Regions from separate parts of the Sphingomonas silueang genome, predicted to be linked through region 1. Evidence: predicted binding sites of a transcription regulator. Region 1 holds the regulator's gene; the other holds the start of a gene.

Region 1 (5,636 bases):
CAAGCGCACCAGCGACCTGATCCCGCTGTGCCATCCGCTGCCGCTGACGAAAGTATCGATCGACTTCGGCTTCGAGGAGGGCGCGATCCGGGTGACGGCGACGGCGGCGACCGCGGGCCGGACCGGGGTGGAAATGGAAGCGCTTACCGCCGCTTCCGCGACGCTCCTCACCATCTATGACATGGCCAAGGCGATCGACAAGGCGATGGTGATCGAGGGCGTGTGCCTGCTGGAGAAGCGCGGCGGCAAGTCGGGCGACTGGGTGCGCGGGTGAGCGGCGGTTGGTAGCACTCCGGATCGACCTGCCTCGTACCCCGGCGGATGCCGGGGTCCAGTTGGAGGCCGGATGTATTACAGAATCGACCTTACCCAACTGGACCCCGGTCTGCGCCGGGGTACGGCACAAGTGACGAAATCCAACCCGATAAAGGCCACGCCATGACCCTGCTCCCCGTCGCCGAGGCCCAGGCGCGCGTCCTGTCCCTCGGCCGCCCCCTTCAAACCGAAACGATCGCTATCGCCGACGCCATCGGTCGCTACACCGCCGCCGATGTGGTGGCGCTGCGCACCCAGCCCGCGCGCCCGCTGTCGGCGATGGACGGCTATGCCATCGCCTTCGACGACCTGCCCGGCCCATGGGAGGTGATCGGCGAATCCGCTGCCGGAGCCTCGTTCGGCGGCACCGTCGCTCCCGGACAGGCCACCCGCATCTTCACCGGCGCGGCCATGCCCCCCGGCACCGACTGCGTACTGGTGCAGGAGGAAGCCGCGCGCGACGGCGACCGGCTGCTGCTCGCGGGTGAAGGCCCGGTGCGCGGAGGCAACGTCCGCCGCGCCGGGCTGGACTTCCGCGAAGGCGACATATTGATCGCAGCGGGCGAGCGCATCACCCCGGCCCGCGCCGCGGTGGCCGCGATCGGCGGGCATGGGACGCTGAACGTCGGGCGGCGGGTGCGCGTCGCCATCGCCGCCACCGGCGACGAACTGGTCCCGGCGGGAAGCGCGATCGGCCCCGACCAGCTGCCCGAAACCAACTGCCTGATGCTGGCCGGGCTGCTCGCCGACCTGCCGGTCGAGCGGGTCGACATGGGTATCCTGCCCGACCGGATCGACGCGCTGGAAGCCGCGTTCCGCAGCGTCGACGCCGACCTGCTGGTCACGACCGGCGGGGCGTCGGTCGGCGATCACGATCTGGTCAAGCCCGCCCTCGTCGCGGCGGGCGGCACCCTCGATTTCTGGCGGATCGCGCTCAGGCCGGGCAAGCCGATGCTCGCCGGGCGGCTGGGCGATGCGGCGGTGCTGGGGCTGCCGGGCAATCCGGTGTCGGCGTGCATCACCGCGCTGCTGTTCGTCCGCCCGCTGGTCGCGCGGATCGCCGGGGCCGCCGATCCGCTGCCCCGCCCGCTCACCGCCACCCTCGCCCATCCGCTCCCCCCCAACGGCGCGCGGCAGGACTATCTGCGCGCGACGCTGATCGACGGACAGGCATCGACCGCCGCGATCCAGGACAGTTCGATGCTGCGCACGCTGGCCCGGTCGGACTGCCTGATCGTCCGCGCCCCCCATGCCCCGGCGGCGGAGGCGGGCGACTCGGCGGAAATCCTGCAACTCGCTTGACGGCAAGAAAATCGTTTCCTATTGGTTCCACGTCTGTTCCGACGGAGGACTTTATGCTGACCCGTAAGCAGCACGAGCTGATCTGCTTCATCGACGACCGGCTGAAGGCGACCGGCGTTTCCCCCTCGTTCGAGGAGATGAAGGACGCGCTCGACCTGAAGTCCAAGTCGGGGGTCCATCGCCTCATCAGCGCGCTGGAGGAACGCGAGTTCATCCGCCGCCTGCCCAATCGTGCCCGCGCGCTGGAAGTGCTGCGCATGCCCGACCGCCCGGTCGCCGCTCCGGCGAAGAAGCCCGCGGCAAAGGTCGCGCCGCAGCGCGGCCTGCCCGCGCCCGCCAACGACGTGGTCGAACTGCCGCTGCACGGCCGCATCGCCGCCGGTCTGCCGATCGAGGCGATCGAGGGACAGGCGACGCTCCCCGTGCCCGCCGCGCTGCTGGGCGCGGGCGATCATTATGCGCTGGAAGTCGCGGGCGACTCGATGGTCGAGGCGGGGATCCTCGATGGCGACTATGCCCTCGTCCGCCGCACCGAAACCGCGCGCGACGGCGAGATCGTCGTGGCGCTGATCGAGGACAGCGAGGCGACGCTGAAATATTTCCGCCGCGAAGGGGCGATGATCCGGCTCGATCCCGCCAACCGCAGCTACGATCCGCAGCGCTATCGCCCCGAACAGGTGCGGGTGCAGGGCAAGCTCGCCGGGCTGCTGCGCCGCTACTGACCGCGGCGCATACCACGCATGCGTGTCTGATCCAGCAACGCTGGATCAGGGCGGTACCGGCCCGCTCCCCACCCGGCCACCCACAGCGTATCCTGGATGGGTGGCCGGGTGGGGGAGCGGGCCGGCACCGCTTCCACGCAAGTGGATCAGACCCTGGCGCAAACTTTGGGCCGGGATCGCGCCCGGCCCGTGCCGTCATTTGCCGTTCCCCGGTGCGTACGGGGTGCGGATCGCCTTGTAATAGCTGAGCGGCTGCGGCGGCGGCACCACGCCCGGCGGCAGCGGTCGGCCCGAAACCTCCGCGAAGTAAGCGATGCAGGCGTCGCGCCACCACTGCGCCTCGCCGCGCTGGATGGCGAGGAACTGGCCGACCTCGGCGAAGCGCTGCGGATCGACCTGTCCTTGCAGGCCCGCCCAGGTCGCCTGCATCGCCGCCACCTCGGCCACGCCCCGGTCATAGTGCGCGACCAGTTCCGCCCACAGCGTCCGCCCCGATGCCATCCGCCGGTCCCACGACACATGATGGAACCACAGCAGCAGCCGCTCCGGCACCCGGTCCGGATCGCCCCACATCTTCGCCAGCGCCGGGGCATATTGCGCCACCGCATCGCTGCCGGTGCGCGTCCGGTCGAAGCCGATGCCGCCGCGGTCGGCCTTGTGGAAATAGACCGGGTTCCAGTCCTCGCGCGGCAGGTCGTCCACCCATGGCCCCGGTCCGTAATGATGCCCGGTGGCGAACAGATGGTTGAGCCCCAGCGGCATCATGTAATTGACCACCGCCTCGCGCGACCGCAGCATCATGCCGACGATCGGCGTGGCCGGGGCCGGCCCCCAGGTCTGCGCCGCCCAGTCGTGCGCGATGTCCGCCGCCGACCCCTGCGGGTCCCACGCCAGCCGCCCGAAGGCGTACCAGTTGGCCTGGTCGAACTGCGATCCCGACCAGTTGCGATCGGTGCCGATGTTCGCCACCCCCGCCATGCCGGTCAGCCCGCCGGGCCGCGCCAGCACGTCGGCGACGGTCGTGCCCCGGCGCGGGCGGAACGTATCGCTCCGGAGCACCTCCTCCCACATCGTGCCGAGATAGGCGAGATGGGTCGCGAACCCCAGATATTCCTTGGTGATCTGCACTTCCATCATCAGCGGCGTGCGCGGCATCGCGCCGAACAGCTGGTGGAACGGCTCGCGCGGCTGGAAATCGATCGCGCCGTTCTTGACCTGCACGATCACATTGTCGGCGAAGCGGCCGTCGAGCGGCGCGAACTCGCTATAGGCCTGGCGCACCCGGTCCTCGGGCTTCTCGCTGGCATAGACGAACGCCCGCCACATCACGACGCCGCCGTGTGGCTTGAGCGCGGCGGCGAGCATGTTCGCGCCGTCGGCATGGGTGCGGTGATAGTCGCCCGGCCCCGGCTGCCCCTCCGAATTGGCCTTGACGAGGAAGCCGCCGAAATCGGGGATGCGGGCATAGATCTCGTCCGCCTTCGCCTTCCACCACGCCGCGACCTGCGGGTCGAGCGGGTCGGCGGTCTTCAGCCCGCCGATCTCGATCGGGGCGGAAAAGCGCGCCGACAGATAGACCCTGATCCCCCACGGACGGAAGATCGCGGCCAGCTTCTCGACCTTGGGCAGGAACGCCGGGGTGAGGATGTCGGCGCTGGCGTTGACGTTGTTCAGGACGGTTCCGTTGATCCCGATCGAGGCATTGGCGCGCGCGTAATCGGTATAGCGCGGGTCGTCAAAGCCGGGCAGCTTCTGCCAGTCCCACAGCGACCGCCCGGCATAGCCGCGCTCGACATAGCGATCGAGATTGTCCCAGTGGTTGAGCAGCCGCAATTGCAGCTTCGGCCGGTCGCGGATCGCCAGCGCGGCGGGCGACATGCCGGTCTGGAGTTCGCGCAGCAGGCGGAAGCTGCCGTAGAGGACGCCGACCGCTGCGTTGGCCGCGACCACCGTCACCCGCCGCCCGTCGATCGTGGCGGCGCGCACCACGAATCCCTCACGCCCGAGCCCGTCCAGCGGCAGGCGCAGCGCGGCGATGCGCGGCGAGCGCGGCGTGCCGATCACGACGCTGCCGTCACCGATCGCCGATTCGCCGACGCTCCGCGCCGCCATCTGCGACAGCCCGCGCACCAGTTCGGCGGCGGCGAGATCGATCGTCGGATCGCGCTCGTCGCGCACCACGCCGCGGACGCCCTGCGCCCCCGCCACCGGGCGATAGCGCAGCCACAGGTCATACCCGTCCTCGGCCCGCGCGGGCGTACTGCCCATGACACCGGCCAGTATCGCCAGCACCACCCATCTGAACATGCCGCATCCTCTTTTCATCCCGTCTGACCGACGGCGTTGACAGCGGCATAGCAGGAAGATCATGGTAGCGCTACCACAGCAAGACCACATCGCAGAATGTGGCGAGGGAGAGCCCGATGCACCTGAACCCGCCCGCACGCCCCCTGCCCGGCCTATCGCCGCCGCTTGCGAAGCCTGCGGGACGGGTACGCTGGATCGTCTGCGCGATGCTGTTCCTCGCGGTCGTGCTGTCGTACGTCGACCGGCTGGTGCTGGCGGTGCTGAAGCCCGACCTCGCGCAGACCTATGGCTGGTCGGAGACGGGCTATGCCGACCTCGCCTTCTATTTCCAGCTCGCCTATGGCCTCGCCTATGTCGTCGCCGGGCGGATCGTCGACCGGGTGGGGGCGAAGGCGGGCTATGCGCTGGCGATGATCGTGTGGACGATCGGCCATGTCCTCCACACCGCCTTCACCTCAACCAGCGGCATGATCCTCGCGCGGATGCCGCTGGCGGCGGGCGAGGCGGGCACCTTTCCCGCCGCGATCGCCGCGACCAACGAATGGTTTCCGAAGCGCGAGCGGGCGCTGGCGATCGGCATCTTCAATGCGGGATCGAACGTCGGCGCGATCCTGACGCCGCTGCTGGTGCCGTTCATCGTCGTGACGCTGGATCTCGGCTGGCGGGCGGCGTTCTGGATCACCGGCGCGCTGTCGCTGGTGTGGCTGGCGGCGTGGTTCGCCTTCTACCGCCGCCCGCGCGACAAGGCGTCGCTGACCCCCGAGGAGCTGGCGTGGATCGAGGCCGATCCGGTCGAGCCGCAGCGGCAGGTGCCGTGGCGGCGCATGTTCCGCATCCGCCAGACCTGGGCCTATATCGCCGGGCGGTTCCTGATCGATCCGGTATGGTGGACCTTCCTGTTCTGGCTGCCCGATTATTTCGCCCGGTCGTTCCACCTGTCGATGAAGGCGTTCGGCCCGCCGCTGATCGCGGTGTATCTGCTGGCAGATG
Region 2 (5,636 bases), on a different contig from region 1:
GCGGCGGCGATGGTCGTGCCCTCGCGGATGCAGGTCAGCACGTCGTGGAGGCGGCGCTGCGCCGGTTCGGCATAGAGCGCGTCGTTGGTGGCGAGGAGCGGCACGCCGAGCCGCCCGGCCAGCGCCATCCGCGCGGCCAGCCGCCGCCGGTCGCGCCCGCCGCGCGGCATCGTCGCCGCCAGCCACAGCCGGTCGCCGCAGGTATCGCGGAGCTGCCCGAGCAGCGCCGCATCACCCCCGGTCGCGATCAGCAGCAGGCCGTCGTGATACGCCAGCAGGTCGGCGAGGCGCAGGTCGCATTCCCCCTTGCGCGCGCGCAGGTTGCCGGTGCTGAGCAGCCGGGTCAGCCGCCCCCAGGCGGCGCGGTCGGCGGGATAGGCGACGATGTCGGGCGTGCCGTCGCCGAACACCAGCCGTGCGCCATGGACGAGGCGGAGCGGGATGTCGGGATGACCGGCCTCCGCCGCCCGTTCGCGGGCGTCCCTGAGGGCGATATGCGCCTGCACCACCCCGGCCACCGTGTTGCGGTCGGCGATGCCGATCCCGGCCATGCCGAGGTCGATCGCGCGCGCCACCATGTCCGAGGGATGCGACGCCCCGCGCAGGAAGGAGAAGTTGGTCGCGGCGAGGAGTTCGGCGAAGGCCATGGCGTCACCGGGAGACGCCAAAGTTTACAAACTTTACACTAATGGCGATGTTTTGCGCGCGGTAGACAGCGTTGTCCAACCGGGTCGCCGCCCTGCCCGTCATCCCGGCGCAGGCCGGGATGACGAAGCGAGGGTTGCGCCGCTTCATCCGCCCGCCTGCCACACCAGACTTCGTCATTCCCGCGGAGGCGGGAAGCCATATAGGCCAGCGTCCCGATTCCATGCGCAGCGTCGGCGTGAATGGATTCCCGCCTGCGCGGCAATGACGGAGGGTGGCCCGCCGCCCGCTCACGCGAACACCCCGTGGACATACCATGTGGGGTCGTTCGTCTCGCGTTCGTACAGGCCGTGGCGGAAGATCCAGTAGCGCCGCCCGCGCACGTCCTCGACCCGGTAGTAATCGCGGGTGCGGGTGCGCGCCTGCCCGCGCCGCCACCACTGCGCAGCGATCCGCTCCGGCCCCTCGAAGCGGATCACGTCGTGCTGGGTCCGCCGCCAGCGGAAGCGGTGCGGCGGGCCGTCGGGCACCTCGGCCATCACCTCGATCCGCTGGGGAGGATCGAACAGGTGGATCGGGCGGAGCGGCGGCTCGCCCGGCTCGGGCGCGTCCCATGCGACCGGCGCAGGCGCGGCATCCTGTGCGACGATGGTCAGCACGCCCTGTTCGGGGATGTGGCTGTCGCCTGGGCACACCCGGCAGACGCGGGCGCGGCCGAGGCGGGTGGAGAGGCGATCGACCAGCTCGGCCATCGCCTCCGCGCTGACGGTGCCGCCCTCCAGCTGCAACTGCGTCGGCACCATCGGTTCGAGCGCGGGGACGCTCATGCGGATCAGGTCGAAGCCGAAGCCGGGGTCGAGCGGATCGGCGAGCGATTCGATCCGCTCGCGCATCAGGCGCAAAATGGTTGGCGGATCGCGAAGCGGCAGCCCGCTGTCGACCGCGAGGTCGCGGATCGCGCCGTCGCTGCGGTACAGCCGCACCGCGAAGCGCCGCCCGCCGCGATCGCGCGCGACCAGTTCGGCCTCCGCCTCCCTCGCCAGTTCGCCGATCGCCGCCAGCACATCGGCGTCGCGCGCGATCGGTTCGGCGAAGCGCCGCTCGAAGAACAGCGCGGGCAGTGCGCGGCGCGGACGCAGCCGCTGGTCGGCCTCGCCGGTCAGGCGGTGGAGCGCGGCGACCGTCTCCTCGCCGAAGCGCGCGGCGATCGGCGCGCTCGGGCGGCTGGCGAGGTCGCCGATGGTCTTCAGGCCGGCACGGCGCAGCGCCAGCGCGATCTCGTCGTCGAGGCGCAGCGCGGCGACGCCCAGGCGCCGGATCGCCGCCGCCTCATTGGCCGCCGGAGCCTGCTGGAAGCGGGCGAGCGCCTGTGCCGCATCGGGGGTATCGGCCAGCGCGTGGCGCAGCGTGCCGAAGGGGGCGAGCCGCGCTTCGACCTCGGCGGCGAGCGCCCCCTCCCCGCCCCACAGATGCGCGCAGCCGGTGATGTCGAGCGTCACCCCGTCGCCGCCGTCGAGCGCGACCAGCGGGGTGTAGCGGTCGCAGGCATCGGCGATCCGCTCCAGCCAGGCGTGATCGGCAAAGGGATCGGCATCGACCACCGCCAGATCGGGCAGCAGCGCGCGGGCGTCGGCCAGCGTCATGCCCGGTGCCAGCCCCCGGTCCAGCGCCTCGCCATCGACCGCGGACAGGCGCATGCCGCCGCGCATCGCCTCGACACAGGCGAGCGGGCCGTCAGCCGGTACGTCGCAAGCGGATTGGCGCCGCAGCCGGTCGGTCGGCAGGAACGGCCACCACAGCGCCAGATGGCGCCGGGGGGGTGAAGAGGCTCTGGTCACGGTTCCACTCCACTTGCCAGCGTCCCTCGGCCCCCCGGCCGCGCTGGCGCAACAATTCCAGATCGAGCGTCGGATGCCCCGGCGCATTGGCCGCCAGCGGCTGCGACGCGCAGGAGCGCACCGCCCAGCGGGTGTCGGCGGCGCTGGCCACCGGGGTTCCGGCAATGCGCAGCAGCAGCGTGGTCACGCCGCTGTCCTCGGCGGCGAGCGCGAGTCGGCGGCTGGCGGTGAGATCGAGCACGCGCGGGTCGCGGTGCAGTTCGACCACCGCGACGCCGACCCCGGCGCAGCGCACGACATCAGCGGCGGCGCGCAGCAGGTCGAGCGGGCTGGGCAGCAGCACGACCAGCAGCCGGGCGGGGTCCACGCCGATCTCGACCAGTCCCGGCGCGTGGAGATGCCCGCCATGGCGCACCGCCGCCTCCTCGCGCAGCCAGACGACGCCGCCGCCCAGGCGGATCGACAACATGCCCGCGAATCCGCTAACGCTGCCCGCATCGCCCGTGTCGAGCGCGAACAGTTCGTGCAGCCGCCCGCGCGCGATGCCGCCGCCCAAGGCCGCATCGATATCGGCATGGCCGGTCGCCACCGGCACCGCCCGAGTCGCCTCCACGCGCCGCTCGATCGCGGCGATGCGGCGCTTGAGCTGGACGAGGGGCGACTCTGCGTTCATGATTTGTTCTTTATCGCGCGGTGCGTGGGGGTTCGTCAATCGGGGTTGGGGCGGGGGGGGTGGTTCACGCGAAGGCGCGAAGGGCGCGAAGGGGTAGAAGAAGGAGGGTTCGCGCGGAGACGCGGAGGCACGGAGAGGGGTTGCGTTTGCGGCGGTATCCCTCCGAATCATGGTTCCGTCATTCCGGCGAAGGCCGGAATGACGAACAAGATGGGCCAGCCGCGCACCCCTCTCCTCGCCTCCGCGCGAACCGTCCTTCTTCGCGGCCTTCGCGCCTTCGCGTGAACCCAGGATCACCCGATGCCCAACGGCTCCACATCGACCGACACGTGCATCGTCTGCGCGCCCGATCCCAGCACCACGCCGTCGATCGGCGCGATGTCGGCATAGTCGCGACCGATCGCCATCACGACATGATCCTCCGCCATCCAGATGCCGTTGGTGGGATCGACCCCGACCCAGCCGAGCAGCGGCCCGGCCCATACCAGCACCCACGCATGGGTCGCGTCGGCCCCGACCAGCCGCTCCTGCCCCGGCGGCGGCAGCGTGCGCAGATAGCCCGAGCAATAGGCGGCGGGCAGTCCGGCGGCGCGCAGGCCCGACAGCATGATCTGCGCGAAATCCTGGCACACGCCGCCGCGCTTGGCGAAGGCCTCGGCGATGGGCGTATCCACCAGCGTCGCGGTGGGATCGAAGGCGAAGTCGCGCTGGATCATCCACGCCAGCGCGATCGCCGCGTCGAGCACGCCGCGCGTGTCGGCCAGTTCGGCGGCGCACCAGTCGGCGATCTCCGGCACCAGCGGCACGTGCGCGGAGGGGAAGAGGTAGCTCGCCGGGCTGGCGGGTCCGGCATCGGCCACCGCCGCCGCCAGTGCGCGGACTTCGGCGACGGTCGGGTCGGTGGGCGCGGGCATCGGCACCGGGCGGTCGACCAGCACGGTCGCGCGGCTCTCGATCGTCAGCGTGCGCTCGGGCCGTTCCACCACCAGCCGGGTGACGTTGGCGAGGCCCGCCTGCGCGCGCGCCGGGGCGGTATGGCCGCCGGGTTCGACCACCAGCGCATAGTCCTCCAGCACCTGTCCCGACCACAGGATCGGGCGCAGGCGGAGGTTGCAGCGCGCATAGCCCGCAACCTCGGCATAGTCGAAGCGGGTGACGTGGCGGATGGCATAGCGCATCATGCGAGGGTCAGCCCGGCTTCGCGCAGCGCCTGCGCGCCTTGCAGGAAATAACGGGTGGCGATGGCGTCGGACAGTTTCTGCAACTGGTCGCCCATCTCCAGCACCCAGCCGCGGTCGAGCCGCTCGGCCGAGGCCATGGCGATCCCCGCGGTCAGCCGCGCGGCGATGCGCTGCTGCGGCTCGGCAATCCCGGCGTCGTTCAGCACCGGCAGCCGGGCGAGGTGGCCGACGATCGTGTCGATCTGAAACGCCAGGCCGCGCGGATTGCCGGGGTCGAGCGCGATCAGGTCGATCACCGGCACCCGCGCGAAACCGATCAGATAGCGCTGGCGATAGCTGATCTGGCTGTCGGCGAGGTCGAGCAGCGTCGAGAGATTCTCGGCGCTGGCCCGGCGCAGGTCGACCGCCAGCAGCATGCGGGTGGTGGCGAGCGCGCGTTCGATCCGGCGGCCGAGATCGTGGAAGCGCCACGCATCGGTGCGCCCCATATGCTCCGCCGACAGCCCGGCCAGCGCGGCATAGCGGCGCTGGAGCGTGCCCGCCCGGTCGAGCAGCGTGCCCGTCACCGGATGCGGCGCGTCGAGCAGGCGCACCATGTCCGCCGACAGCCTGTCGCGCGACACCGCGCCGATACTGGCGGCGAGCCGGTTGATCGCGCGCACGCTGGCCCAGCCGTCCGCCGTCTCCATCGCGGCGCGGGCGAAATCGACGAGGTCGCGGCGGCGATGGCTGGCGGGGGGCACCGCCGCGCCGGTGTCGGCGATCAGCGTCACCAGCCGCGTAACCGTCTCCGGCGCCAGCGCCGCGCCGGTATCCGCCGAGATCGAATGGCCGAACAGCACGCGGATGACGCCCAGCAGCGCCTCGCCGCGCTCCAAATAGCGGCCCAGCCAGAAGAGGTTGTCGGCGACGCGGCTGGGCAGCGTGCCGGGGTTGCGGCGCAGCTCCACGCTGTCGGCGCCTTGCAGCAGGGATATGGGGGCGACCGGATCGGGGCCGTGGACGATCACGTCGGCGGACCACGACCCCTCGCCCATCACCGCCGCGCGGGCATCCGGCTGGTCGCCGATGCGCACGAAGCCGCCGGGCAGCACCTGCCAGCCGCCGTCGCCGCCGCGCGCCGCGAAGACGCGCAGGGTGAAGGGGCGCGGTTCGAGCCCGTCGCCGCAGCCGGTGGGCATGGTGGCGAGATGCGCGACCTCCTGCCCGATATAGTCCTGCGGGCGCAGCGCCATCGCCGCGGCCAGCCGTGCGCGCTGGGCGGCATCGAGCGTGGCGCCCAGCACCGGCCCGCCGTCG

Evidence for each region. The regulator LexA, encoded in region 1, represses DNA repair genes until DNA is damaged. The targets are predictions, from matches to a motif close to GTTCCNCNCTTGTTCT.
Region 2: the regulator LexA is predicted to act here: its motif matches at 3,252-3,267, upstream of ABLE43_RS20500 (ImuA family protein).

Annotation. Positions count from the first base shown of each region.
Region 1 covers NZ_JBDZDK010000020.1:49,126-54,761, reverse strand. Annotated here, with positions in the region: gene moaC (cyclic pyranopterin monophosphate synthase MoaC) at 1-274, shown strand, start outside; gene ABLE43_RS16455 (molybdopterin molybdotransferase MoeA) at 439-1,617, shown strand; gene lexA (transcriptional repressor LexA) at 1,671-2,339, shown strand; gene ABLE43_RS16445 (alpha-glucuronidase family glycosyl hydrolase) at 2,535-4,646, opposite strand; gene ABLE43_RS16440 (MFS transporter) at 4,763-5,636, shown strand, end outside.
Region 2 covers NZ_JBDZDK010000036.1:20,767-26,402, forward strand. Annotated here, with positions in the region: gene ABLE43_RS20490 (error-prone DNA polymerase) at 1-647, opposite strand, end outside; gene ABLE43_RS20495 (Y-family DNA polymerase) at 936-2,483, opposite strand; gene ABLE43_RS20500 (ImuA family protein) at 2,380-3,156, opposite strand; gene ABLE43_RS20505 (transglutaminase family protein) at 3,450-4,334, opposite strand; gene ABLE43_RS20510 (circularly permuted type 2 ATP-grasp protein) at 4,334-5,636, opposite strand, start outside.